2 regions of the Streptomyces sp. NPDC051310 genome follow, and region 2 is predicted to be linked to the other one. Evidence: riboswitches for the same ligand, from Rfam matches in the RefSeq annotation. Region 2 holds a riboswitch; the other holds the start of a gene.
What was found. Region 2 has a riboswitch for cobalamin ahead of ACIA79_RS22800 (ABC transporter substrate-binding protein). Riboswitches for the same ligand answer to the same signal wherever they lie in the genome.

Region 1: another riboswitch for cobalamin. It lies ahead of ACIA79_RS09325 (ribonucleoside-diphosphate reductase subunit alpha); the one in region 2 lies ahead of ACIA79_RS22800 (ABC transporter substrate-binding protein).

Annotation. Positions count from the first base shown of each region.
Region 1 is NZ_JBITEO010000005.1:53,489-67,813, forward strand. It holds gene ACIA79_RS09305 (GntR family transcriptional regulator) at 190-957, shown strand; gene ACIA79_RS09310 (carbon starvation CstA family protein) at 1,094-3,331, shown strand; gene ACIA79_RS09315 (YbdD/YjiX family protein) at 3,337-3,552, shown strand; gene ACIA79_RS09320 (GNAT family N-acetyltransferase) at 3,634-4,137, shown strand; cobalamin riboswitch at 4,157-4,313, shown strand; gene ACIA79_RS09325 (ribonucleoside-diphosphate reductase subunit alpha) at 4,450-6,807, shown strand; gene ACIA79_RS09330 (ribonucleotide-diphosphate reductase subunit beta) at 6,807-7,817, shown strand; gene ACIA79_RS09335 (DUF2809 domain-containing protein) at 7,819-8,256, shown strand; gene def (peptide deformylase) at 8,360-9,010, opposite strand; gene ACIA79_RS09345 (tetratricopeptide repeat protein) at 9,097-10,077, opposite strand; gene ACIA79_RS09350 (HD-GYP domain-containing protein) at 10,183-11,487, opposite strand; gene ACIA79_RS09355 (HD-GYP domain-containing protein) at 11,484-12,902, opposite strand; gene rsrA (mycothiol system anti-sigma-R factor) at 13,072-13,377, opposite strand; gene ACIA79_RS09365 (sigma-70 family RNA polymerase sigma factor) at 13,374-14,030, opposite strand; gene ACIA79_RS09370 (alpha/beta family hydrolase) at 14,286-14,325, opposite strand, start outside.
Region 2 is NZ_JBITEO010000016.1:49,978-64,302, forward strand. It holds gene ACIA79_RS22780 (GNAT family N-acetyltransferase) at 1-435, shown strand, start outside; gene ACIA79_RS22785 (NUDIX domain-containing protein) at 432-938, shown strand; gene ACIA79_RS22790 (PucR family transcriptional regulator) at 980-2,194, opposite strand; gene ACIA79_RS22795 (hypothetical protein) at 2,418-4,025, shown strand; cobalamin riboswitch at 4,246-4,442, shown strand; gene ACIA79_RS22800 (ABC transporter substrate-binding protein) at 4,515-5,510, shown strand; gene ACIA79_RS22805 (FecCD family ABC transporter permease) at 5,507-6,520, shown strand; gene ACIA79_RS22810 (ABC transporter ATP-binding protein) at 6,517-7,296, shown strand; gene ACIA79_RS22815 (AAA family ATPase) at 7,355-7,834, opposite strand; gene ACIA79_RS22820 (SpoIIE family protein phosphatase) at 8,113-10,257, shown strand; gene ACIA79_RS22825 (cation acetate symporter) at 10,335-11,963, opposite strand; gene ACIA79_RS22830 (DUF485 domain-containing protein) at 11,960-12,475, opposite strand; gene ACIA79_RS22835 (DEAD/DEAH box helicase) at 13,076-14,325, opposite strand, start outside.

The sequences.
Region 1 (14,325 bases), on a different contig from region 2:
GCACACCGACCGGCGAATGGCCTAGACCAACGGGGGTGTCCACGGTGTATAAGAAGCGGTGACGACGTACCGTCACTGAACCGGCGGCCTCGGGTAACGGGTCCCGGGCCCGCAAACCGTGCCACCATGTGAGCCGCAACAACGGAGGAGCCGGTGACGGCAGCAGCACAGAAGTCGGGAAGGCGGGCCATGGCCACGGATGGGGGCGGCAGCACCGAGGGCGAGAGCGGGACGGCCACGCGCACCGCACGCGTGCCCAAGTACTACCGGCTCAAGCGGCATCTGCTCGACATGACGCAGACCATGCCCCCGGGCACCCCGGTGCCCCCCGAGCGCACGCTCGCGGCCGAGTTCGACACCTCGCGCACCACCGTGCGCCAGGCGCTGCAGGAGCTCGTGGTCGAGGGGCGGCTGGAACGCATCCAGGGCAAGGGCACGTTCGTCGCCAAGCCGAAGGTGTCGCAGGCGCTCCAGCTCACCTCGTACACCGAGGACATGCGCGCCCAGGGCCTGGAGCCCACCTCGCAACTGCTCGACATCGGGTACGTGACGGCCGACGACACGCTCGCCGGGCTGCTCGACATCTCGGCCGGCGGCCGGGTCCTGCGCATCGAGCGGCTGCGCCTGGCGAGCGGCGAGCCGATGGCCATCGAGACGACGCACCTGAGCGCCAAGCGCTTCCCGGCGCTGCGGCGGTCGCTGGTCAAGTACACCTCGCTCTACACGGCGCTGGCGGAGGTGTACGACGTCCGGCTCGCGGAGGCCGAGGAGACCATCGAGACCTCGCTCGCCACACCGCGCGAGGCGGGCCTGCTCGGCACGGACGTGGGCCTGCCGATGCTGATGCTCTCGCGCCACTCGCTGGACGAGAACGGTCAGCCGGTGGAGTGGGTGCGGTCGGTGTACCGGGGCGACCGGTACAAGTTCGTGGCGCGGCTGCAGCGGCCCAACGGCTGAGTCCCGTGGCCGGTCCGTGACGCGGTCCGGCCCAAAAGCGTTGCCGTACCGATATGCGGACGGGGGGTGACGCTGCGCGAGGCACTCCCCTAGATTTCCTGCGCATTACAGGTGATCAGTGAGGGGACGTGCCACCATGCCAGAGCCGTCAGCACCACCGAACTCTTCGAGGACCGGCCTCACTCCGCGGTCGATCGCCATCTGGTCACTCGTGGCCCTGGTGGGGGCGGCGGGCTGGGCGGTGCTCGCGCTCTCCCGGGGCGAGGAGATCTCAGCAGCCTGGATGCTCGCGGCAGCCCTCGGCTCCTACGCGATCGCCTACCGCTTCTACTCCCGCTTCATCGCGAACCGGGTGCTCAAGGTCGACAAGACCCGTGCCACCCCCGCCGAGCGGCTCGACAACGGTGTCGACTTCCACCCCACCGACCGCCGGGTACTCTTCGGCCACCACTTCGCCGCCGTGGCGGGCGCCGGACCGCTGGTCGGGCCCGTCCTCGCCGCGCAGATGGGCTACCTGCCGGGCACGATATGGATCATCGTCGGCGTGATCTTCGCCGGTGCCGTCCAGGACATGGTGACGCTGTTCTTCTCCACCCGCCGCGACGGCCGTTCGCTCGGCCAGATGGCGCGGGACGAGATCGGCCCCTTCGGCGGTGCCGCGGCGCTGATCGCGGTCTTCGCCATCATGATCATCCTGCTGGCCGTGCTGGCCCTGGTCATCGTCAACGCCCTCGCGCACTCGCCGTGGGGCGTCTTCTCCATCGGCATGACGATCCCGATCGCCCTCTTCATGGGCGTGTACCTGCGGGTGCTGCGACCGGGCAGGGTCACCGAGGTCTCGGTCATCGGAGTCGCGCTGCTGCTGCTCGCCATCGTCGCGGGCGGCTGGGTCGCCGAGTCCTCCCTCGCCGACACCTTCACCCTGGAACCGGGCACGCTGGTCATCTGGATGATCGTGTACGGCTTCCTCGCCTCCGTCCTGCCGGTGTGGATGCTGCTGGCGCCCCGCGACTACCTCTCGACCTTCATGAAGGTCGGTACGATCGCGCTCCTCGCGATCGGCGTCTTCGTCGCCCTGCCGACCCTGAAGATGCCGGCGTTCACCGACTTCGCCAGCCGTGGTGACGGTCCGGTCTTCGCCGGATCCATGTTCCCGTTCGTCTTCATCACCATCGCCTGCGGTGCGCTCTCCGGCTTCCACTCCCTGGTCTCCTCCGGCACCACGCCGAAGATGGTCCAGAAGGAGACCCAGATCCGGATGATCGGGTACGGGGCCATGCTGACCGAGTCCTTCGTCGCCGTCATGGCGATGATCACGGCCTCCATCATCGACCCGGGTCTCTTCTTCGCCATCAACTCCCCGGCGGGCGTGGTCGGGACGACGGTGCAGTCCGCGTCCGAGGCGGTGACGAACTTCGGCTTCACCGTCTCGCCCGACCTGCTGGCCAAGGCGGCGGCGGACGTCGAGGAGGCGTCGCTGCTCTCCCGGACCGGCGGCGCGCCGACCTTCGCCCTCGGCATGTCGGAGATCTTCTCCGCGGTCGTCGGCGGCAGCGCCATGAAGGCGTTCTGGTACCACTTCGCCATCATGTTCGAGGCACTGTTCATCCTCACGACGGTGGACGCCGGCACCCGCGTGGGCCGCTTCATGCTCCAGGACATGCTCGGCAACGTCTACAAGCCCTTCAGGCAGGTCAGCTGGAAGCCGGGCGTGTGGTTCGCCAGCGCGGTCGTCGTCGGCGGCTGGGGCTACTTCCTCTGGGTCGGCGTGCACGACCCGCTGGGCGGCATCAACCAGCTCTTCCCGCTGTTCGGCATCGCCAACCAGCTGCTGGCCGCCGTGGCCCTGGCGGTCTGCACGACGCTGCTGGTCAAGTCGGGCCGGCTGAAGTGGGCCTGGGTCACCGCGGTCCCGCTCGCCTGGGACGTGGCGGTCACGCTGACCGCCAGCTGGCAGAAGATCTTCTCGGCCGACCCGCGGGTGGGCTTCTTCGCCCAGCGGGACAAGTACCAGGCCGGCATCGACTCCGGGCAGGTGCTGCCCCCCGCGAAGTCGATGGACGACATGCACACCGTCGTCACCAACTCCACCGTCGACGGCGTCCTCTCCGCCCTCTTCGCCCTCCTCATCATCGTGGTGATCGCGGACGCGGGGCGCGTCTGCTGGAAGGCCGTCACCGACCCCGCCGGCGTGAAGCTCTCCGAGGTCCCGTACACCGAGTCCCGGATCGTGGCCCCCGCCGGGCTGTTCCCCACGGCGGAGGAGAAGGCCGAACTGGTCGCCGCCGGGCTCGGCCCGGACGGCGGCGTCCGCGGCGACCGCAAGGACGGAGGCAGTGGTGACGAGGTGCCGGCCGGGACCGGCTCGGCATGACACCGGTGACCGCTACGGGAGCACCCGGCCGCCTGCGGCGCGCCCTGGGCCGGCTGCGCTGGTACGTGCGTGAGCTGTCCGGCGAGTCGGTGTACGACAAGTACGTCGCCCACGCCCGGTCCCACGACCCGGACGCGGAGGTGCTGACCCGGCGCGAGTTCGAGCGCAGGCGCACCGACGCGCGGGAGGCGGACCCCCGCGACGGGTTCCGCTGCTGCTGAGCGGGTGAGCGCACGACGGGCCGCCGCGATTCCGGGGACGGAATGCGGCGGCCCGTCGCCGTCCCGCTCCACACTCGGACCATGGACATCACCATCAGGGCCGTACGGCCGGAGGAGCACGGGGCGCTGGGCGAGGTCACGGCCCAGGCGTACCTCGGAGACGGGCTGCTGGACTTCGGGGAGAGCGACGAGTACCTGATCGAGCTGCGGGACGTGTCCCGGCGGGCCGCCGGGGCCGAGGTCCTCGTGGCCGTGGAGCAGGACCGGCAGGTGCTCGGCGGTGTGACGTTCGCCGCCGCGGGCGGCGGGCCGTGGGCCGGTCTCGCCGCGGACGGGGAGGCCGAGATCGGGATGCTCGCGGTGGCTCCGGCGGCGCGGCGGCGGGGCGCCGGGGAGGCGCTCGTCCGGGCGTGCGTGGAGCGGGCCCGGGCGGTGGACGGCTGCCGGCGGGTCGTGCTGTCCTCCCGGCAGGCGATGCGGGCGGCCCACCGGCTCTACGAGCGGCTGGGGTTCGTACGGACTCCGGAGCGGGACTGGCAGCCGGTCCCGGGTGTCACCCTCTTCACCTACGCACTGGAGTTGTGACGCACGGCTGACACAACATGTGGGGGGTGCCGTCGTGGGCGCCCCCCACATGTATGCTCATCTCGCTGTCGCCGCAGGGGAATCCGGTGCAAATCCGGAACTGTCCCGCAACGGTGCACCGGTGTGCTTTTGCGCACCCGGAAGTCCGATGACCTGCCGACGGCGCACCCGGCCGTCCGGTCCGGGTGCCCAGACGTCCGGGCCTCGCGGAGTGGGCCGGTGGACGCGGTGCGTGCGCCCCTGTGCCCGGGGCGCCGGGTTCCGCTTCCCCGCCCGCCCGCCGGCCCCGAGCCGAGCGAGGGAGAGCCCCACGTGACCATCGCGCCAGCCGATCCGGCTTCAGCAGTCGCGGACGCGGAGACCGACGCACCGGGGACCGCGCTGCTGCGGATCCTGACCGACCTCACCGCCGATCTGCCCGACACCGACCCCGGCCGGGTCGCCGCCGCGGCGCTGCGCGGCCGGCACGCAGGTTCGGACGAGGCGGAGCTGCGCGAGCTCGCCACCGAGGCGGCCGCCGGTCTGATCGCCGAGGACCCGGCGTACTCCCGGCTCGCGGCCCGGCTGCTGACCCGGACCATCGCGGAGGAGGCGGCCGGGCAGGGCGCGGTGTCGTTCTCGGCGTCGGTGGCGGTGGGGCACCGGGAGGGTCTGATCGCGGACCGTACGGCGGAGTTCGTGTCGCTCCACGCGGACCGGATGGACGCGCTGGTCGACCCCGCGGCCGACGACCGGTTCGGGTACTTCGGGCTGCGCACGCTGTACTCGCGCTACCTGCTGCGCCACCCGATCACGCGCAAGGTGATCGAGACGCCGCAGCACTTCATGCTGCGGGTGGCGGCAGGGCTGGCCGAGGACGACTCGGTGCGCGCGCTGGAGGAGGTGGCGGCGCTGTACGGGCTGATGAGCCGGCTCGACTACCTGCCCTCCTCCCCCACGCTGTTCAACTCCGGGACCCGCCACCCCCAGATGTCGTCCTGCTACCTGCTGGACTCCCCGCAGGACGAGCTCGACTCCATCTACGACCGCTACCACCAGGTGGCACGGCTGTCGAAGCACGCCGGCGGCATCGGCCTGTCGTACTCACGCATCCGGGCCCGCGGTTCGCTGATCCGCGGCACGAACGGGCATTCCAACGGCATCGTGCCGTTCCTGAAGACGCTGGACGCCTCGGTCGCGGCCGTGAACCAGGGCGGGCGGCGCAAGGGCGCGGCGGCCGTGTACCTGGAGACGTGGCACGCGGACATCGAGGAGTTCCTGGAGCTGCGCGACAACACGGGCGAGGACGCCCGGCGTACGCACAACCTGAACCTGGCGCACTGGATCCCGGACGAGTTCATGCGCCGGGTCAACACCGACGCCGAGTGGTCGCTGTTCTCGCCGGCGGACGTGCCGGAGCTGGTCGACCTGTGGGGCGACGAGTTCGACGCCGCGTACCGGGCGGCCGAGGCGAAGGGCCTGGCCCGCAAGACCATGCCGGCCCGCGACCTGTACGGCCGGATGATGCGGACCCTCGCGCAGACCGGCAACGGCTGGATGACGTTCAAGGACGCCTCGAACCGCACCGCGAACCAGACGGCGGAGCCGGGCCGCACGGTCCACTCCTCCAACCTGTGCACCGAGATCCTGGAGGTGACGGACGACGGGGAGACCGCCGTCTGCAACCTGGGCTCGGTCAACCTGGGCGCCTTCGTGGCCGGCGGCGACATCGACTGGGAGCGGCTGGACGAGACCGTCCGTACGGCCGTCACGTTCCTCGACCGGGTCGTCGACATCAACTTCTACCCGACCGAGCAGGCCGGGCGGTCCAACGCCCGGTGGCGGCCCGTCGGCCTGGGCGCGATGGGCCTGCAGGACGTCTTCTTCAAGCTGCGGCTGCCGTTCGACTCCCCCGAGGCGCGCGCCCTGTCGACCCGGATCGCCGAGCGGATCATGCTCGCCGCGTACGAGGCGTCCGCCGACCTCGCCGAGCGCAACGGCCCGCTGCCCGCCTGGGAGAAGACCCGTACCGCGCGCGGGGTGCTGCACCCCGACCACTACGACGTGGAGCTCAACTGGCCCGAGCGGTGGGAGGCACTGCGCGCCCGTGTCGCCCAGGTCGGCATGCGCAACTCGCTGCTGCTGGCCATCGCGCCGACCGCGACGATCGCCTCCATCGCGGGCGTGTACGAGTGCATCGAGCCGCAGGTGTCGAACCTGTTCAAGCGCGAGACGCTGTCGGGTGAGTTCCTCCAGGTCAACTCCTACCTGGTGGACGAGCTGAAGCGGCTCGGCGTGTGGGACGCCCAGACCCGTGAGGCGCTGCGCGAGTCCAGCGGCTCGGTGCAGGGCTTCACCTGGATCCCGGCCGAGGTGCGCGAGCTGTACCGGACGGCGTGGGAGATCCCGCAGCGCGGCCTGATCGACATGGCGGCGGCCCGTACGCCGTTCCTGGACCAGTCGCAGTCGCTGAACCTGTTCCTGGAGACGCCGACCATCGGCAAGCTCTCCTCGATGTACGCGTACGCCTGGAAGCAGGGGCTGAAGACGACGTACTACCTGCGCTCGCGCCCCGCGACCCGCATCGCGCGCGCCGCCCGGGCGTCCGCCCCCGTACCCGCGCAGGTGACCCCGGAGGACGCGGTCGCCTGTTCCCTCGAAAACCCCGAGTCCTGCGAGGCCTGCCAGTAATGTCCGTGGAAAAGAACCTGCTCGATCCGGGCTTCGAACTGACCCTGCGCCCGATGCGCTACCCCGACTTCTACGAGCGCTACCGGGACGCCATCAAGAACACCTGGACCGTGGAGGAGGTCGACCTCCACTCCGACGTCGCCGACCTCGCCAAGCTCACGCCGGGCGAGCAGCACCTGATCGGCCGGCTGGTGGCGTTCTTCGCGACCGGCGACTCGATCGTGGCGAACAACCTGGTGCTGACGCTCTACAAGCACATCAACTCCCCCGAGGCGCGGCTGTACCTGTCGCGGCAGTTGTTCGAGGAGGCCGTGCACGTCCAGTTCTATCTGACACTGCTCGACACCTACCTCCCCGACCCGGAGGACCGCGCCGCGGCGTTCGACGCCGTGGAGAACATCCCCTCCATCCGCGAGAAGGCGCAGTTCTGCTTCCGCTGGATGGACTCGGTGGAGAAGATCGACCGGCTGGAGACGAAGGCCGACCGGCGTCGCTTCCTGCTGAACCTGATCTGTTTCGCCGCCTGTATCGAGGGCCTGTTCTTCTACGGGGCTTTCGCCTACGTGTACTGGTTCCGCTCGCGCGGTCTGCTGCACGGCCTGGCGACCGGCACCAACTGGGTGTTCCGGGACGAGACGATGCACATGAACTTCGCGTTCGAGGTCGTCGACACTGTCCGCAAGGAGGAGCCGGACCTCTTCGACGACGCGCTCCAGCAGCAGGTCACCGACATGCTGAAAGAGGCCGTGGAGGCGGAGCTGCAGTTCGGCCGCGACCTGTGCGGTGACGGCCTGCCGGGGATGAACACCGAGTCGATGCGTGCCTACCTGGAGTGCGTCGCCGACCAGCGCCTCCAGCGGCTGGGCTTCGCCCCGGTGTACGGCTCCGAGAACCCGTTCTCCTTCATGGAGCTCCAGGGCGTGCAGGAGCTGACCAACTTCTTCGAGCGCCGCCCGTCGGCGTACCAGGTGGCGGTGGAGGGCTCGGTCGACCTGGACGAGGACTTCTGACGTGGCGCCTCCCCGGGGCCGTGGTCCCGCGCGGCCGCGGGGCACCGCCACGCGGCCGGCCGCCTGTGCCGCCGCCGCGCTGACCGTCGCAGCGGGCCTGGGTGTCCGGTCCGCGGCGACGGGCGAGTGGGCCGCGTTCGCCGGGGACGCGCTGTACACGGTGCTGATCGTGGCGCTGGTGGCGGCGGTGGCGCCCCGGCTGCGGCCGGCGGTGGCGGCCGGGACCGCGCTGGGTTTCTCGTACGCGGTGGAGCTGTTCCAGCTGACGGGCGTCCCGGCCGCGCTGGCCGCTCGCAGCGCTCTCGCCCCGCTGGTCCTCGGCACGTCGTTCCACGCCCCGGACCTCCTCCGGTACGCGGTCGGCGCGGCGGCCGGCTGGGCGGTGTACGCCGGGCTTTGCCGCCGCGCCCGGCGGCCGGAGGCCGCGGCCGGACGCTGACCGGACCGTACGGGCGGAAGGGGCACGACCGCCGTGGGCAGGACCGGTGGCGGACACGCGAAGGCCCCGTCCCGGACACCGGGACGGGGCCTTCGGCCGTGTGTCAGTCGTTGGCGACGACCGGGTAGCGCGGCGTGCCCGCCTCCATCTGCTTCAGCGCGTCCTTGCGCTCCCGCTTCGACAGCCGGTCGATGTACAGGTATCCGTAGAGGTGGTCCGTCTCGTGCTGCAGGCAGCGGGCGAAGTACCCGGTGCCGCGCACGGTGATGGGGTTGCCCTTGACGTCCTGGCCGCGCACCACGGCGTAGTCGGGCCGCGCCAGCGACGCGTACGCCGTCGGGACGGACAGGCAGCCCTCGTTGGAGTCGTCCAGCACGCGCCGGACCGCCGGCAGCTCCTCCAGCACCGGGTTGCAGACCACGCCCACGTGCCGTACGCCCTCGTCGTCCGGGCAGTCGTAGACGAAGACCTTCAGGTCCACACCGATCTGATTGGCGGCCAGGCCCACGCCCTCCGCCGTCCGCTGGCTGGCGAACATGTCGTCGACCAGCTGCGCGAGGGACTCGTCGAACGCGGTGACGTCCTTGCACTCCTTGTGCAGCACGGGGTTGCCGACGACCGTGATCGGGCGGGAGGTGCCGCGCTCGCGGTGGATCCGCTCACGCTCCTCGCAGTTCTCCGTGTCGATGACGAAGCCCTCGTCGTCCACGGGGAGGACGTCGATGTCCTGCTGGTCCGTCTCCTGCTGCGCCATGTCCGCCTTCGCGCCTTTCCGTCGGTGCCCGGGTACCCGTTGCCGTGATGTGCCCGTACAGCCTACGCGGGCGCGGGCGGCCGGGGTCAGCAGACTTCCTCGAGATCCCGCCACTCACGGCTGTCCGGGCTGTCCGCCACCCAGCCGTCCAGCAGCCCCCGCACCAGTCCGGCCGGGGCTGCGATCCCGCACTCGCGCTCCGGCACCCACAGCTCGCCCGGCGAGCGGTGCCCGAGCGGCCCGGGGTGCCCCGGCTCGCTGTGGTCGTGCGGGTCCAGGTGCTCGCCCTCGCCCTCCGCGCTCGGCATCCGCGACTCGGAGCAGGTCCGGCACAGCAGCCGCACCGACGACGACCAGTCCTCGGCGGCGAAGCCGGCGTCGGCCGCCAGCCGCTCCAGGGCGTCACGGTCGGCCTCCGTGGCCGCCTCCAGCAGCACGACCCAGGTCGGCACGGGCGACGGTGCCCACAGCTCGATCTCGTCGAACACCGGGAAGCTGTGCCCGGCCGCGGTGGTCCGCTCGCCGTTGGGCACCCCGTCGTGCAGCACGACCTCGCCCCAGCGCCGCCCCGAGGACGGCAGCGGAATGGACAGCACTTCTATCCGGGCCGGGTCGAGCCGGCGGCCCCACACCACTTCCGCCTCGCCCTCCGGCGAGAGCCGTACGGCGGCACTGCCCAGCTCCATCCCGGTCGGCTCCCCGCCCGCCGCGGCCGCCCCGGGCACCTTCAGCCCGTACGCCTGCCAGGCACGGCGGGCCAGCGGCCAGTCCTGGAGGGCGGTGGCGGCGATGCCCACGTTCCACCAGTCGGGCGCGCCGGTCTCCTTGTCGAGCAGCGCGACGGCCCGCAGACCCGCGGTGCGCGCCTGCTCCCAGTCGTGCCGGAACTTGTGCAGCAGCGCCAGATTGAACCAGGACTCCGAGAGCCAGGGCTCCAGGTCCGCCGCACGCGTCAGCAGCGCGCCCGCGTCCTCGTACCGCCCGTCCCCGATCAGCGTGAACGCGCGGTCGGTGGCCTGCCGCCACGAGGCGGAGGGCCGATGCCGTACCTTCCCGAAGATCCTCACGATTCCCGCCTGCCGGTCTGCCGGTCACTGAAGGTCTCTGCCCCCGGACACCCTCTTGTTCGCATCCAACCATGCCGGGTCGCACACCCGCTCATTACCCATGGGTTACCCCGGTGCGGGACCGGTGACGCCGCCCCGGGCCAGCACTCTGGCCAGGGACTCCACCACCGCCGGGTGGTAGTCCCGCGCGGTGCCCAGCCGGAGCTGCTCAAGGGCGGTGAGCGACCCCTGGGCGGTTTCCCCGGCGAGGTCGTCGTATGCGTTGACGGCCCGGACGATCCGGGCGGGCAGCGGCTGCTCGCGGTAGGGGTCGGCCTGGCGCTCCACGACGACCGCGACCGCCGCCGGCACCCCGGTCTGCCGCACCACGGCGCCGCCCAGCAGGGCGATACGGCGCTGCTCGGCGGCCGGGAGCAGAGCGGTGGCACCCTCCGGTACCGGGTCGACCAGCGAGAGCTGCCCGATGTCGTGCATCAGCGCGGCGTACTCCAGCACGGTCAGGTCGGGTTCCGACAGCCCCAGCTCGCGCCCGACGGCGAGGCTGAGCGCCGCGACGCGGTGGGCGTGGCCGGGCGCCGTGTAGCCGGCGATCTCCGTGGCCCGCGCGAGGGAGGCGATGGTCTGGCGGTACGTGGCGCGCACGGCGGTGTACCGGCGGAACGACAGCTGGGTGAGCAGCAGCGGTACGCAGAACAGGGGCAGCGCCCACAGGCCGGCGACCGCGACCGCGAGGGCGATGACGGCGCCGGTGGCGCATACCGCCGAGCCGATGCCGAGCAGGGCGCGCAACTCGTCACGCAGCAGCGGCCCGTACCGGTAGCCCGTGCGGACCCGCAGCAGCAGGGCGGCGAGCACGGCGTCGCACAGCGCCGACAGCACGAGCACCAGCGCCACGAAGAGCGCGTAGAAGGGCCCCTGCCCGATGGACTCGCCCAACCGGCCCGAGTTGTAGAGGGGTTGGAAGCAGGCGGCGGCGAACGCGGTGGTCAGCACCCGGCGCGCCAGGTGGTCGTGGGCGGGCCGGCAGCCGCGGGCCACGTGCGGTACGGCCCCGGTGAGCGTGCCCGCGACGACGACGGCGACGATCTGGAGCACCCCGTGGGTGGTGGCCCGCCCGGCGCACTCGCCGAGCAGGGCGTACGCGAGGGCCCCCGCGGCCCCGAGGGGTGCCGGTTCCCGTGCCCACACCTCGGCCAGCAGCGGCGGTGCCCCTCTGCCGGGCCCGGTGCCCCAGCGGGCGAGCTCCCCGACGGCGATGAGCACGCCGAAGGCGAGCGCGGTGCCCGGCTCGGCGACCCCGTGCCACAGGGTCCATCCGAGCCCGCCGGCGGCCAGGACTCCGGCCGCCCCGTGGACGACGCGCACCGGGTGCGGCAGTACCGCCGCCCGGGCGGCCCCGAGCGCCGTCACAGGGCCCCGTCCCGCGCGGAACCGGGTCCGGCGTCGCGGGCCGCGCCGCCGGGACCGGGCCGGGCCGGGGCGGCCGGGCCGCGTCCCGGGTCACGGGGTGGAGGGACGTTTCGGCGCGGTACCTCGGGCGGATCGTCGGTGGTGACGGCCGGCTCCCATCCGTGCTTGTCCAGCGCCCGCACGAGCGCCCCCACCATCCGCGGGTCGAACTGCGTGCCCGCGCACCGCTCCAGCTCGGCCACCGCCGTCGCCACGGGGCGCGCCCGCCGGTAGGAGCGGGTGGAGGTCATCGCGTCGAAGGCGTCCGCCACCGCGACGACCCGCGCGAACTCGGGGATCTGCCGGCCGCGCAGCCCGTACGGGTAGCCGCTGCCGTCGATGCGTTCGTGGTGGTGCAGGATCGCCGCCCGCGCCTCGCCGAGGAACCCGATGCCGCGCACGATCTCGTGCCCGTACTCCGGGTGCAGTTCGATCACCCGCCGCTCCTCGGGGGTCAGCGGTCCGTCCTTGCGCAGCACGCGCGTGGGCACCCCGAGCTTGCCCACGTCGTGGAGGATCCCGGCGAACCGGATCACCTCCAGCCGCGTCTCGTCCATGCCGAGCTCGCGGGCGATCAGCACCGAGGCGTGGCCAACCCGCTCGCTGTGGCCGCGGGTGTAGGTGTCCTTGAGGTCGACGGCCTGGACCAGGGCGCGGATGGTCGCCTGGTGCGCGGCGCGCTCCCGGTGGTACTGCGTGAACATCCAGCTGGAGATGTACATGGGCAGCAGGACGAACAGCGCGGCGGGCCAGCCGTACGGGCTGCGCCACAGCACCGCCATCATCAGCCCGGCCAGCCCGTGCACGGCGTGCGGCGCCAGCGACCGCGGCAGCAGCCCGCGCCAGGCGCCGCGCCACGGGACGCCCATCGCCGTGGCCATGATGCCGCCGTCGAGCGCGGTGAGCACCAGTGAGAAGGCGAGCACCGACAGGCCGGCGGGCAGCAGCACATGGGGGAAGTCGGGGAACGCGGAGAGGGCGTCGCCGTCGGCGCCGAAGGCCGCCGCGGTCTGCGCCGCGGCCCACGCGGCGAGGGCGAGCCGCGCGGCGCGCCAGGCCCGCCGGGGCGCGGCGGGCCGCTGCTCGACCGGGGCGATCAGCGCCCCGGGGACGGCCACCAGGGCGGCCGCGGCGGGTGGCAGCAGCAGCGCGGCGGCGAGCAGGACGGGGAAGAAGGAGCCCGTGCCCGCGGGCGCCTCGGAGCCCCGCCCCGGCCGGCGCGCGGGCCACTCGCAGAAGGCGTAGAGCGCGGCGAGGAGCGCGAGGGCGCGCCAGGGCGTCCCGGCGGCCGGATCGAACGCGGGCAGCGCGCACACGGCGGCGCACAGCACCGTGCCCACGAGATATGCGCACGCCCCCACCGGAATGCCCGCCACCGTTCCCGCCTCCCGCCGGCCCTCCGAAACGAGCGCAAGGCTACGAGCCGGTGACCGCTTGGTGGCGGCGGACGGAATCTATTAGCCCCTTCGGGTGACCAGCGGATGAACGGGAGGGGCGCGCCGCGGTGCTCGCGGCGCGCCCCTCCCGTCACCTGCGCGGCAGGCGCTACTCCTGGGTCGCGGGCGTGGACGACACGTCGTGGTCCGGCACGGCCTCGCCCGAGCGGATCAGCTCGATCCGCCCCATGACCTTGGCCCGCAGGTCGCTCGGTACGTCGTCATGGCCGCAGCACCGCTTGACCAGCTTCTTCACGGCCTGTTCGAGCCCGTACTTCTCCAGGCACGGGGAGCACTCCTCGAAGTGCACCTCGAACTTGGTGCAGTCGCTGTCGGGCATCTCGCGGTCGAGGAACTCGTAGAGATGGTCCAGGACCTCTGCGCATTCCGTCTCGTGCGGCTCTCCGCAGCTCATGAGCCCGAGCCTTTCCCGTTGTTCGACGACTCTCCGGCGCCCGCGGGGACCAGCCCGCGGTCGCGGGCGTAGTCCTCGAGCATGCCGCGCAACTGGCGGCGGCCACGGTGCAGTCGGGACATCACCGTACCGATGGGTGTACCCATGATGTCCGCGATCTCCTTGTACGCAAAGCCCTCGACATCGGCGAGGTACACCGCGATGCGGAACTCCTCGGGGATCGCCTGGAGCGCTTCCTTCACGTCGGAGTCGGGCAGATGGTCCAGCGCCTGGGACTCGGCGGACCGCAGACCGGTGGACATGTGCGACTCGGCGCGGGCGAGCTGCCAGTCCTCGATCTCCTCGGCGGCGCTGCGCTGGGGCTCGCGCTGCTTCTTGCGGTACGAGTTGATGAAGGTGTTGGTGAGGATCCGGTACAGCCAGGCCTTGAGGTTCGTGCCCTCACGGAACTGGTGGAACGACCCGTACGCCTTGGCGTACGTCTCCTGGACCAGGTCCTCGGCGTCGGCGGGGTTGCGCGTCATGCGCAGGGCCGCGGAGTACATCTGGTCGAGGTAGCCGAGGGCGTCCCGCTCGAAGCGCGCGTTGCGCTCGGTCTCCGTCTCCTCGGGGCCGTCGTTGGTCCCTGTGTCGGTCCCGGTGACCGGACCCACCTCCTCCAGCGCAGTGACGGGACCGAGTCCGGACCCGCTCGAATCGGAGAATAGTCGACCTTCCGGCGCCAGTCCCTTCGAATTCCCTCCGCGAGCTGCCCGGGCAGGGGCGGTCCTGGCCGCAGGGAGCACGGTCCAGTCCAGCTCGGCGGACGCGGACCGGCTGGGGCAGACGATCGAACCCATGCGACGGACTTCCTCTCCTGGCTCAGCTCTCTTCACCGACGCCCGTCATAACAACACCCCGGCGGCTCTTCATTCCCGCAGGGAACCCACCCACGCCGTGACCCGGCCG
Region 2 (14,325 bases):
CGTCTGCGTTCCGAGTTCATCCTCTCCGAACGGCTCGACGACCACTGGCTCGCCGTCTGCCGCGAGCAGCTCGCCGCACGGCTCGTACCGGGCGGCGATGCCCGGGCGTACGTCGTCGACGCGCCCGCCGGAGGACTGGCCGCCTGCGCCCTGGGGCTGGTCCAGGCGGTCCTCCCGGCACCCGCGTACCCCAAGGGGCTGGCGGTGCGGATCCACTCCGTGGCCACCGAGCCCGCCTACCGCAGGCGCGGTTGCGCCAGGGCCGCGCTCTCCGCCCTGCTGACGCACCTGGAGGAGGAGGGGGTCACCCTGTACGAGCTGTACGCCCACGGCGAAGGGTCCGCGCCGCTGTACGCGTCGCTCGGGTTCGCCGGCGACCCCGCGCTCATGCGCATGACCCGCCTGACCGCCCGGACCGGGACGCACGCGTCATGAGCGCGACGTGGCTGCCGCCCGAGCAGTACGCCGAGACGCTCGTGAAGGCGACGGCATTCGCCTGCCTGTTCGTCACCGACGAGCACGACCGTCCGGTGCAGCTGCGTGCGGTGTACTCGCAGGACCATCCGTGGCAGTGGCCGGGCGGAACGATGGAAGCGGACGAACGCCCCTGGCAGACAGCCGTGCGGGAGTGCCGGGAGGAGACCGGGCTCGTCTTCGGCGGGCCCCCTCGGCTGCTGGCCGCGGTGTTCGGGCTCCCCGGTGCCCAGTGGCCGTACAACACGGTCGGCTTCGTCTTCGACGGCGGCCGGCTCAGCGCCGAGGAGGTGGCGGGCATCACCTTGGACCCGGAGGAGCACGACGAGGTGCGCGCCCTGCCGTTGGAGGAGTGGCGGGCGCACATGCCCCCGCAGGACTTCGCCCGGCTGGAGGCGGTCATGGCGGCCCGCCGTACGGGCACGACGGCGTACTTCGACACATGGGACTGGGAGGACTGCTGACCACCGCGGCCCCCGGCCGCAGCCCGTGTGCGTGCGGGACGTCAGTGCCCGGCGTCCTGAGCTGACAACGTTGTGCCGGACCGCCCGTGCACCCGCTGGTGGGCCAGCGCCCACCAGACCTCCGCCAGGGCGGCCGGGTCGCGCAGGCTCGTCCCGGACAGTGCCTCGAACCTCCGCAGGCGGTTGCGCAGGGTGTTGGGGTGCACGAACAGGCTTCGCGCCGCGGCCTCCAGCCGGAGGCCGTGGTCGAGGAAGGCCGCCACCGCCTCCTCCAGTTGCGTGCCGTCCTCCCCGTGCTCGCGCAGCGGGGCGAGCCGTTGGAGCGTCAGGCGTTCGCCGATCTCCGGCGTCTGCACCACGGCCGTGCGCAGGCCGAGTTCGTCGGTGGTGTGGACACCGCTCAGGCCGAACGCCGCGGCGACGCGCAGGGCCAGCGACGCCGAGACGAATTCGTCGGCGACGTGGCACGGCCGCACCGCCGCGCCCAGTCCGAGCACGAGATCGCGGAAGAGCCGCGGCGGACGGGCGGCGAGCAGCCCGGCCACGTCACCGTCGACCACGGTCACCATCAGGCCCCCGGCGGGACCCTTCGCGATCCAGGGGCGCAGCTGCTCGATCACGCCCACCGCGTCCGTGGCGCCGCGGGCCGCCCGGGCGCGGAACGGCAGGGCGGGCGTCGCCGATGCGCCGGCCCGGCCCCGTACCGCCGCGGCGTCCACCGGGACGAGCAGCAGCATGCGGACGTACTCCTCCAGCGGCGGCCCGGCGGCCCGGCCGCCGCCCGGTGGACGGGCGCCGTCCCGCACGGCTCTGCGGCGGACGATCCGTACCGTCATGGCGGCTGCCCAGGCCCACACCTGTTCGCCGATGGCCAGCAGTTCCTCGGGGTGCGCACGGCGCTCGGTCATCTCCCGGCTGAAGCGCGACCACACGACGTCGACGCCGATCCGGTGCGCCCGGATGACGTCGTCGACCGGGAGTGCGTCCCCGATGGCGGCGGGGCCGGCCGGCCGCCGTGCGCCGCGCTCCCCGGGCGGGGGATCCACCGGTGCCCGGCCCTGGGGAGCGCAGAGCCGGTGCACGACCGTCAGCCCCCGGTCCACCGCACGCGCGACCCGCAGGTCGAGGAGGTCGGGCGGGACGCGGGCGTAGGAGGGCAGCTCGGCGCGCAGACGGCCCGTCACCTCGTCGACCAGCGCGCCCAGATCGGCCCGCAGGGCGGCCACCGCCGCCGGCACCGTTGTGGAAACCTCCACCACACTCCTCATCGCCCGGTGCCTTCCTCCATGGTGCGCGTCCTTGACGATCGCCATGCTAGGGAGTGTCCGCACAGCAGCGACCTCCGCCCGCCGGGCGGACGGGAGTTCGCGGACACGACCAGGACCCCGCCGCCCGGCTTCCCCGGCTCCACGTGGCGCCGGAGCGGGCGGACCCGGGGCGCCCGAAGAGGCGCCCACCCCCCACTGCACAAGGACTTCCATGGCTGTTTCCTGGAGACGCGCGGCCCTGCCCGCCGCCGTCCTCGGCATACTCGTACCAGCCGGTTTCGGCGCCCAGGCATTGCTCTCCTCGTCCGGTGACGGACCGGCGGAGGGCGCCGCGGCGGCCCGGCCGTCGGGCAGCGCGTCCGCACCGGCCTTCGCCGGGGCGGAGACCGACCGCAGCGACGCGGTGGTGGCGCAGCCGTCGTCCGAACCCGGCCGGCAGGTGCACGCGTCGTCCGTGCGCGTCGCCTCGTACGACCCGCAGATGCATCGCGCCGTGCTGAAGACGTCCGGCGACCGGGCGGTGCGTACGGGCGACGTCGTGGCCGCGGCCCCGAACCGGTCGGCTCCGGCCGGTGCGCTGTTCAAGGTGGCCCGGGTGACCGGCGCCTCCGACGGCGAGGTCACCGTCACCACCGCGCCGGCGACCCTGCCGGAGCTCCTCGGCGACCGGACGGTGAAGCAGCGGGCCGTGGTCTCCCCGGACCGGCTGCGGGTCAAGCCGCTGTCGTCGGGCGTCACCGCGACGACCGGCGGGCCCACCGCGGCCCCGAGCGCGACCGCCGGCGCGACCTCCGGGCCCGCGGACGGCACGCGGCCGTCCCCCGCGGCGCCCGGTGGCACCGCCTCCCCCTCGCCCTCGGGATCCCCGTCCGCGTCCGCACCGGGGACGCCGCACGGCACCGCGACGGAGGCCGCGCCCGCGGGGGCGGGCGACCGGCCACCGGAGGTTTCCGGCGAGCCCGCCGCGCGGGCGGCCACCACGGCGCCGCCCGCGCCGGCGGACGCGTCCTCGCCCGCACCGGCCGGCTCCGGGCTGCCCCGGGAGGCGGCCACGCCGCTGACCACGCTCAAGCTGGCCCTCGACGTCCCGCTGCCGGCCGGCATCGAGGCGACCGACCGCTCACCGGCCCGGCTGGCGGGCGAAGTGCGCTTCACCCCCGAGGTGTTCTTCCAGTACGAGAAGCGCGGCGGACTGTCCGTGCTGCCGGAGCGGGCGGCCGTCGGGCTCGGCGGTTCGTACGGGTACGACTGGCAGGTGCACGGCAAGGTGTCCCGCGCCGTGGACACCGGCGAGGTCACCAAGCCCCTCGCGTCGGTGACGGGTCAGCACACCTTCTGGGTCGGCCCGGTGCCCGTGGTCGTCAACACCGAGGTCGTCTTCGTCTACCGCTTCACCGCGGACGGCCGCATCGTCCTCGACGCCGAACAGCGCACGGCCGGTTCCTTCGACATCGGCGCCCGCTACGACCGTGCGCAGGGCTGGCAGGCGGTCCGTCACGCGCAGCAGCGCACGGAAGGCGACCCGCCGCGGGTGGAGGGAGCGGCCTCCGCGAAGGCCTCCATCGGGGCCCGCGCCACGGTTTCGCTGTACGACGCGGCGGGCGTCGGCGGCGACCTGTCCGTACACCTGCGGGGGCGGGCGGCCGCGGCCACGGACGGTTCGCCCGCCTGGGAGCTGAGCGCCGGTTACGACCTGAAGACCGAGCTGATGCTGCAACTGAAGATCTTCGGCATCCGGATCGTGGACCTGCGCACCACTCCCTGGGCGGTACGCGACGAGCGGCGCCTCTTCGGCGAGGGCACCCTGCCCCCGGTGTGAGTCCGTCGTGCGCCCCCGCGGGCTCCCGGGGACCCGCCGGCGGGCCTGGCCTGCCGGTGCCGCGGGTGCCTGCGGTGCGGCCGGTTCCTCCGGTGCTGCGGCTGCCTCGGTGCTTGCGGTGCAGCACGGCCGGCCCCGCCGGACTTCCCCCGCCGCCCCCGGCGGCGGGGGAAGTCCCCGCTCTCTCAGGTCGGTTGCCCGCCGGGGCGTCCCGCGTGTGTGGTAGCTTGCCGCAGCCAGTCGAACTCCGTACGTGTGTGTACGTGGGTCAGGGAATCCGGTGCGAATCCGGAACTGACGCGCAGCGGTGAGGGCGACGGGCGGGGCACGAAGCCACTGGGCCGACCACCGGTCCGGGAAGGCGCCTCGTCCGGATGACCCCGAGTCCGAAGACCTGCTGGTGTGCACCGTACGGACGGGCTCCGCGCTTGGGCCCTCGACGCTAGGAACAACGCCGTGCCCCTCACGCGCCCGACCGCTGCCTTCGCCATGCTCCTGAGCGGGGCCCTCCTCCTGACCGGCTGCGGCACCTCCCCCCGGCCCGCCTCCGCTCCGCCGGGCGCGGCACGCGTGCTCGACAACTGCGGGAAGAAGGTGGAGATCCGGGGGGACGGACCGCAGCGTGCCGTCTCGCTGAACCAGGGCACCACCGAGATCATGCTGTCGCTGGGCCTCGCCGACCGGATGGCGGGAACCGCCACCTGGACGGACCCCGTCATGAAGGGCTTGGAGAAGGCAGCCGGCGGCGTGGACCGTCTCGCGGAGAACAACCCGTCCTTCGAGAAGGTCCTCGACGCCGAACCCGACTTCGTGGCGGCTTCGTTCGCCTCCACGCTCGGCAAGGGCGGTGTGGCCACGCGCGAGCAGTTCGAGCGGCTCGGCGTACCGACGTACCTGTCCCCGTCCGACTGCCTGGGCAAGGACAACAGCGGCGACGGCGACGGGGTGCGCACCACCCCGCTCACGATGGACACGGTCCACGGCGAGGTACGGGACCTCGCGCGCGTCTTCGGCGTCGAGAAGCGCGGCGAGGAACTGGTCGCGCGGCTCAAGGGCCGTGTCGACCGGGCGACCGCGGGCCTCGACGCCTCGGGCGTCACGTTGCTGTACTGGTTCGCCAACGCCGAGTCCCCGTACATGGCGGGGTGCTGCGGCGCACCCGGTGTCATCACGCGGGAGACCGGGGCGGAGAACGTCTTCGACGACACCACGGAGGAGTGGCCGCAGATCAACTGGGAGACGGTCGCGGACCGCAACCCCGACGTCCTGGTGATCGGTGACCTCACCCGCAAGTCGCAGACGGCGGAGAGCGCCGCCGCGAAGATCCGGTTCCTGGAGACGAACCCGGTGACCCGGAACATGGACGCCGTGCGCCACAAGCGGTACGTCCTGCTCAGCGGTCAGGCCATGAACCCGACGATCCGCACGGTGGAGGGCGTCGAGCAGGTGGCCGCCGCGCTGCGCCGGTTCGGCCTGGCGAAGTGACCGCTTCGCTGCTGCGCGCGGCGGCCGGGCTCGCCGCGCTCGCCGTGTCCACGGCCCTGGCGATCACCATCGGGCCGGCGGACATCGGCGTGGCCGACGTCTGGTCCGTCGTGGCCGCCCACGCCGGCGGCGCCCCCTCCGGGCTCACGCCGATCCGTGACGGCATCGTGTGGGAGCTCCGGCTGCCGCGCACCCTGCTGGCGGCCGTCTGCGGAGCGGGGCTGGCGCTGTGCGGGGCGGTGATGCAGTCGCTGCTGCGCAATCCGCTCGCCGACCCCTTCGTCCTCGGTGTCTCCTCGGGGGCGTCCACCGGTGCCGTCGCCGTGGTCGTCCTCGGCGTCGGCGGCGGGGTGCTGCCGGTCTCGGGCGGCGCGTTCGCGGGCGCTGTGTGTTCGTTCGCCGCGATGCTCCTGCTGAGCCACACCCTGGGCGGTACCACCGACCGTGTCGTGCTCTCCGGTGTCGCCGCGATGCAGCTGTTCTCCGCGCTCACCTCCTTCATCGTGGTCACCTCGGCCGACGCGGAGACGACCCGCGGCGTGCTGTTCTGGCTGCTGGGCTCGCTGAGCGGGGCCGGCTGGACCGATGTGTGGCTGTGCCTGGCCGCGTTGGGGATCGCGCTGGCCGTCTGCCTCGGCCACGCCCGGACGCTGGACGCGTTCGCCTTCGGCCAGGAGGCCGCCGCCACCCTGGGCGTGAACGTCGGTCGCGCGCGGCTGGTCCTGCTGTGCGTCACCGCCCTGCTGACGGCCGCCCTGGTTTGTGCGGCGGGCGCCATCGGCTTCGTCGGTCTGGTGCTTCCCCACGCCGCCCGTGCACTCGTCGGCCCGGGACACAGCCGGCTGCTGCCCGCCGCCGCCCTGGGCGGAGCCGTGTTCCTGCTGTGGATCGACACGCTGGCCCGTACCGTCATCGACCCCCAGGAGGTGCCGGTCGGCGTCATGACGTCGCTGGTCGGCGTGCCCGCCTTCGTGCTCGTCCTCCACCGCACCCGGAGAAGCCCCCGATGACCCTCGGCGCCGACCGCGTCTCCCGCTCCGCCGGCGGGCGCCTGATCCTCGACGGGGTCAGCGTCGCACCGCCCGCCGGCGCCGTCACAGGGCTGCTCGGCCCCAACGGCTCCGGCAAGTCCACGCTTCTGCGCCTCCTCTGCGGCGTGCTGCGGCCCGCCTCGGGAGTGGTGACGCTCGACGGCCGCCCCCTGGAGGGGCAGCGCCGCAGGGACGTCGCACGCCGGGTGGCCGTCGTGGAACAGCAGGCGGACACCCTCGTCGAACTGACCGCCGCCGATGTCGTACGGCTCGGCCGCATCCCCCATCGGCGGGCCTGGGCGCCTCCGTCGCCGGCCGACGAGCGGGCGGTCCGCGACGCCCTGGAGCGCACGGGTCTCGCCGACCGGGCGGACCGCCCGTGGCACACGCTGTCCGGAGGCGAGCGCCAGCGCGTGCAGATCGCGCGGGCCCTCGCGCAGGAACCGCGGGAGCTGCTGCTCGACGAGCCGACGAACCACCTCGACATCCAGCACCAGCACGACCTGCTCCATCTCGTCCGCAGCCTCCCCGTGACCGGCGTCGTCGCCCTGCACGACCTCAACCTGGCCGCGATGTACTGCGACCACGTGGTGGTGCTGCGCCAGGGGCGCGTCGTCGTCGCGGGCACGCCCGAGGAGGTGCTGACCGAGACGCTGATCGCCGACGTCTACGGCGTACGCGCCACGGTGACGGCCTGCGCGCCCGACGGCCGCCCGCACATACGGGTGCTGGGCACCCTGACGCAGGTCCGGTGAACCTTCCCCTGGCCGGGGGCCTTCACCGAGCCGGGGCCTGCCGGAGTCGCCCACGCCGTCAGGGCCGCCGGCGCGGTCGGAGCCGTACGTCGAAGCCGCCGCGTCCGTCGAACCGCACCTCCCGCACGTCGTCGAAGCCGTCCGCCGTCGACGGTCCGCGCAGCCGCTTCAGCGTGGCGAGCACACCGATGTCTGGGACCCGGTCCCGGCCCTCCCGGGCGGCATTGCGCCGCAGGGAGCCGGTGAGGTCCGGCGGGAACCAGTAGGCCGTCACCGTCGCGTCATGGGCGTGGGCCAGGTCCACCAGCGGGCCCCACTCCTCCGGTGAGGGATTGGTGTTGTCCACCGCGACCGGCCGCCCGGACGCCAGCGCCTCCTCGACCAGGCGCATCTGCCGCCGCTGCTTGTTGCGGGCGCCCCGGGGGAACAGGTCCTTGCTCACCAGGTCGTACCGGCCCGCCAGGCACTGCGCGTAGAAAGTGGACTTCCCGGACGCCTGCAGTCCGACGAGGACGGCCATGTCCAACCCTGTCGCCATACCGGCCACGATGCCAGGCCCCGGGCGTGCGGTGGAAGCCGGGGGCGGCGGTGGGACGACCGGCTTCGGGCCAGGTGGGGCTCCTCCTGCCGTCGGTCCCGTGCCGCGACCGCGGCTTGGGCGTATCGTCCCGATATGGGGCTACGCGTGGTGCGCGGTGCACGCCTCGGGTGCGAAGCGTCTCCCGGCAGGTGGGGGCAGGGCGCGCCCGCCGGGGGCCTGTGCGCGCGAGCACAGGGGCTCCCCTGTTCGCGGGGCCGGCTTGCGAGGTGGGACCACTGACCGGAAAGGCTGAACGGCCGCGGGACGCCCCCCACCCGGACGAGGCGCTCGCCGCGGTCGTACGCCGTGCCGGCGCCTCGGCCGGGGGCGTGTACCTGCTGTCCGCTGACGAACCGGTGCTGCACCTGGTGGTGATGTGCGGGGTGTCCGCGCTCGTCGCCGGGCCATGGCGGCGGGTGCCGCTGGCGACCGTCGGCCCGGTCTCCGACGCCGTGCGCGAGGACCGCCTGGTGTGGGTGGGCGGGCAGGACGACATGGCCCGGACCTATCCGCGGACCGCGGCGGCCCTGCCGTACCGCTTCGCGATGGCGGCCGCCCCGCTCGACGGGGCCCGGCAGTGCTGGGGCGCCCTGCTGCTGTTGTGGCCGGCCACCCACCCGCCGGCCCTCACCCGCCGGGAGCGGGGCAACATCACCTCCAGTGCGCGGCGCATCGGCCGCCTGCTGGACGAGGGCGGCCGGCGGCCGGCCATCCCGGAGCAGCCGCGTTTCATCCGCCTGAACCGTACGGGCACCAGCCCGCCGCAGTCTGCGCTCGCCGCCGCGGACCTCATCGAGCGCCTGCCCGTCGGCACCATGGCGCTGGATCTCGAAGGCCGCGTCACGTACCTCAACACGGCCGCCCTCGACCTGCTGGGCCGCAGTACCGGCCAGCTGCTGGGAACCCTGCCGTGGCAGTCGCTCCCCTGGCTGGACAACCCCATCTCCGAGGACCACTACCGCACCGCCGTGCTCAGCCGGGAGCCCGTGGCCTACACGGTGCTGCATCCGCCCGACCGGTGGCTCGACTTCCGGCTCTACCCGGACGACAGCGGCATCAGCGTCCTGATCACCCCGAGCGGCGCGGGCGGGCGTGAGCCCCGGACCGGCGCGGTGACGCCGTCCCCGGGCCCGGCCGGTCCCGGCGCGAAGGACGGTGCCGTCGGGCGCATCCACCAGTTGCTGCACCTGGCCGCGGCCCTGACCGAGACGGTGGGCGTGCAGGACGTCATCGACCTGGTCGCCGACCAGGTCATGCCGGCCTTCGGAGCGCAGGGCATGGTCCTCTCCACGACGGACGCCGGCCGGCTCAGGCTCGCCGGGCACCGGGGCTACCAGCCGGGCACCGTCGAGCGCCTGGACGGACTCTCCCTGGACACCGGCCTCACCCCCGCCGGGCGGGTGCTGCTCACCGGCGCCCCGGAGTTCTTCACGGACCCCACCGAGATGGAGCGGGCCCACCCGCTGGCCCCCGCGCTGAGCGGCAAGGAGGCCTGGGCGTTCCTGCCCCTCGTCACCCGCGGCCGGCCGGTCGGCTGCCTGGTCCTGTCCTACGACAGCCCGCACCCCTTCACCGCGGGGGACCGCGCCGCCTTCACCTCCCTCGCCGGCCTCATCGCCCAGGCCCTGGACCGGGCCCGCCTCTACGACGCCAAGCACGACCTCGCCCACAACCTGCAGCAGGCCCTGCTGCCGCACTCCCTGCCCCACCTCGACGGGCTGGACGTCGCCGCGCGCTACCTGCCCGCGACGCACGGCATGGAGATCGGCGGCGACTTCTACGACCTCATCCGCCTCGGCGAGAGCACCGCTGCCGCCGTCATCGGCGACGTACAGGGCCACAACGCCACCGCCGCCGCCCTGATGGGGCAGGTACGCACCGCCATCCACGCCCATGCCACCGCCGGAGCGAACCCGGCCGAGGTCCTCAGCCGCACCGATCGCGTCCTGGCCGACTTCGACTCCGAGCTCTTCGTCTCCTGCCTCTACGCGCACATCGATCTCGACCGCCGGAGCGTCCAGCTGGCCAGTGCCGGTCACCCACCGGCGATCGTGCACCACCCGCGCCACCACCCCAGCGGCCGTGTCCTCGACGTCGAAACCGGTCCCCTGCTGGGCATCGGCCTCGACGCGCCGTTCCCCATCACCACGCTGCCGCTGCTGCCGGGGACCGCTCTCGCGCTCTACACCGACGGTCTCGTCGAGACTCCCGGCACCGACATGACCCGGGCGATCAGCAGCCTCGCCCGCCACCTCGCGGACGTCCGGGGACAGAGCGTGGAGCACCTCGTCGACAGCCTCATCCGGCGCACCCTGCCCACGGGCCGGCACACCGACGACATCGCCGTACTCCTGCTGCGTGCCCGGGCCCGCTCCGGGTGACCCGGAGCGGAGCCGTGCGGCGCACAGGGCGCCCGGCCTGCGGGCAGGCCGGGCACCCGTTGCCGCCGGGGCGGGGGTCAGGACGTGCCGCTGCCGCTGCCCGCCATCGCCGGTGCCGGCGCACCGGCCAGGATCGTCGGCTCCAGCTCCTCGTAGCGGCGGCGCCGGCCGGCCGCGTCCCGGTCCTGCAGGACCGTGGCGAGCCAGCCGGCCAGGAACCCGAGGGGGATGGAGGCGAGGCCGCTCGTCGTGTACGGGAACCAGTTGAAGTCCTGGTCGGGGAAGACCGACTGCGGTGATCCGGACACCAGGTTGCTGCCCGCCATCAGGACGAGGGTGGCGGCAGTGCCCACGATGAGGGTGGCGAGCAGCCCCGTGCGGGTGTAGCGGCGCCAGAAGAGGCTGTACACGAGTGCGGGGGCGATCGCGGAAGCACCGATGCAGAAGGAGAGGATCAGCAGCGCCTGGAGGTTCAGGTGCCGTACTCCGGCCGCGATCGCGATCGCGACCAGCCCGACGCCGGCCGCAGCGGTCCGGGCGATGGCCATCTCCGTGGAGTTCTTCAGGCCGGCCCTGCGGAACCCGTGCGCGATGAGGTCGTGCGCCAGCGTGTTGGCGCAGGCGAGGGTGATCCCGGCGACCGAGGCCAGCAGCGTCAGGAAGACCGCGGTGGCCACCACCGTGAACAGCAGGGTTTCGATCGCGGTCGGATCGGTGCCCATGACGGCCTGGCTGACCATCAGGAAGGCAGTCTGACCCTGCGGGCCGCCGGCGACGAGGCCCTTGTGCCCGACGATCGCGGACGCGCCGAACCCGATCACCGCGAGCAGCAGGCAGGTGACGACGACGGTCGAAACGGCCCAGGACATCGAGCGCCGCACGGCTCGCGCACTGCGCGAGCTGAAGGTGCGCATCGTGATGTGCGGCAGCACCGCCGCACCCAGCACGACCGTGAGCTGGGTGGCGATCATGTCGACGCCGTCGCCCGCGAACTGCAGCCCGGAGGCGAGGTACGCCTCTCCCGCGCCGCTCCCGTTCGCGGCGGCGTCCAGCAGCAGGGGCAGGCTGAAGTCGAACCGTTCGAGGACGAGCACCGCGATGGCGGTGGCCGCGCCGAGCAGGACGACGGTCTTGACGATCTGGATGAGCGCGGTGCCCTTCATCCCGCCGATGGCCGCGTAGGCGATCATCAGCAGGCCGAGGAACACGATCGCCCCGGTCTTGAAGCCGTCGGTGTGGAAGCCGAGGACGACGGCCAGCAGGTCGCCCGCGCCGGCGAGCTGGAAGATCACCAGCGGCAGCAGCGCGGCGAGGGTGACCACGGCGGTGGTGATCCGCACGATCGGGCCGGGGGCGCGGCGGGCGAGGACGTCGCCCGTGGTGAACCGGCCGGTGTTGCGCAGCGGTTCGGCGAGCAGGAACATCAGCAGGACCAGAGAGAGCACGGTGCTCAGGGTCAGCGTGACTCCGTCGAAGCCGAGGAGCGCGATGATGCCGATGGTGCCGAGCACCGTACCGGCCGAGATGTAGTCGCCGGCGATGGCGAGGCCGCTCTGCACGGGCGACAGCGAGCGGTAGCCGGTGTAGAACTCGCCGAGGTCGCCGTGGTCGGGTCCGGTCATCACGCACACCAGCAGGGTGACCGTGATGACGGCGATGAACGCGACCAGCGACATGGTCTGGGCGTCGGAGCCGAACTCGGTCATGACCGGTCACCCCCCGCGGGCCCGCCGGGCCACTGGAACGGGTCCCGGCCGCCGGGGAACCCGGCGGCGTCCGCCCGCCGGCCGCCGCGCCCTCCGAAGGCGTGGGGCTCCTCCGCCGGCGGCGGCGTGCTCTCGCGGATGGCGACCGCGAGTGGGTCGATCCGGTGGCGCGCGATGCGCTCGTACAGGGCGATCGCCGCGAGCGCCACCGGCAGCTGGCAGAGCCCGAGCAGCAGGCCGGTGGTGAGTCCGCCGGTGACCGTGCTGGTCATCAGACCGGGCGCGAAGGCCGCGAGGAAGAGGAAGAGGACGAAGTACCCCAGCGCGGTGAGCGTCGAGACGCGACGCAGCTTGCGGTAGCCGGACCGGAGGGTGTCGAGGTCGCCATGGGGACGGTGCGGCTCGCGCCGTGCCTGCTGCTGCGGCGGGGTGGGTGAGTCCCAGCGGTACGGGGCGGCGTCATGGGGCGGGTGGGAGGGGGGTGGATCGGGGAAGGTGCGGTGGTACGACATCACGTGCTCCTAGCCGCCGTGGGGGCAGGCGGGCGGGTGGGTGCCGGTTGGTGCGCGCATGTTACTCACCGGTAGAGCAGGGGCGTAAGAGTCGTCCCACCGACTGGACGGACAGTTCCGTGGAGATTCCGGGCAGGCGGGGCTTAGCGAGGGGGCCGCGTGATCGGCGCCGGCGGGCGGGGCGTAACCCTCGGTGGTCGGCACCCCGCGACGCAGGCGGTGCGGGGGTGCCGAGGTTACGGGCGCCGGGCCCCGGGGGTTCCTCCGGCGTGCCGGGCCCGCGGCGGCGGGTCCGCCGTGGGGCGGACGAGCGGCGCGCGGCGGGCGAGCGGCGCGCGGCGGGCGGCGGTGCGCGGAGGTCGGATCCGGTGCAGCGCGGCGGCTTCGTACCAGGGCACGGCAGGCCCGGCGGCGGACGAGCCGCACACCGGAAATACGGCGAGCATCGCCCACCCCGCGCCCCAGCGCCCACGAGATTCGCGGCCCCCGGCCCACGCCAGGGGCCGCAGGGGCGGCAGGCCCGACAGGAGCGGCACAGGCGACAGGGGGGCGGCATCATGCCGCCGCGCCGGATCCCGCGCCGGCAGGTGCGGCCGGGCGTCAGCGGCTCTTGCGCACCCGGGCCGCCGCGCGGGCTTCCGCCGCCTTGCGGGCCTCGGCGGTCTTGCGCGACTCCTTCGCGGGGCGGCCCGGGCGGGTGCCGAGACCGCGGAAGGGTGCGTTGCCGGTGGCCGTCTTCGCCGGTGCGGGCGGCCGCTTCGCCCCGGTGATGGCGGTGAGCTTCTGCTCGCCCGAGCGCACCTGTGTGACGATCGGCCGGATCCCGGCCTCGGACATCAGCCGGTTCACGTCGCGCCGCTGGTCGGGGGTGACGAGGGTGACCACGTTCCCGGACTCCCCGGCGCGGGCCGTCCGCCCGCCCCGGTGCAGGTAGTCCTTGGCGTCGGCCGGCGGGTCGACGTTGACGACGAGGTCGAGCGCGTCGATGTGGATGCCGCGCGCCGCGACGTTGGTCGCCACCAGCACGGTGATCCCGCCGTCCTTGAACCGGGCGAGCGTGTGCGTGCGCTGCGGCTGCGACTTCCCGCTGTGCAGGGCGGCGGCCCGTACGCCGCTGGCCTGGAGGTGCCGGGTGAACCGGTCCACGGCGGCCTTGGTGTCGAGAAACATCAGCACACGGCCGTCCCGCGCGGCGATCTCGGTCGCGGTCGCGTACTTGTCGGCGGGGTGGATGTTCAGTACGTGGTGTTCCATCGTGGTGACCGAGCCCGCCACCTCGTCGACCGAGACGAGCACCGGGTCGTGGAGGTAGCCCTGCACCAGCCGCTCGACGTCGCGGTCGAGCGTGGCCGAGAACAGCAGCCGCTGACCCCCGGGGCGGACCTGGTCCAGGATGTCGGAGACCTGCGGCAGGAACCCCAGGTCGCACATCTGGTCCGCCTCGTCCAGCACCGTGATCCGCACCTCGCCCAGGTGGCAGTCCCGGCGCGACACCAGGTCGGTCAGACGCCCCGGCGTCGCGATGACCACGTCGGCACCGCTCCGCAGCAGGGCGGTCTGCCGGTTGACCGACAGCCCGCCGACCACCGTGGCCAGTCGCACGTTCAGCGCTCGCGCGTACGGCTCCAGCGCGTCGCTCACCTGCTGGGCGAGCTCCCGGGTCGGCACCAGGACCAGCCCGAGCGGCCGCTTCGACTCGGCGCGCCGGCCCGCCGTCCGGACGAGCAGCGCGAGCCCGAAGGCGAGGGTCTTGCCGGAGCCGGTCCGCGCGCGGCCGAGGACGTCACGACCGGCCAGCGCGTCGGGCAGGGTCGCCGCCTGGACGGGGAACGGCTCCTTCACCCCGAGAC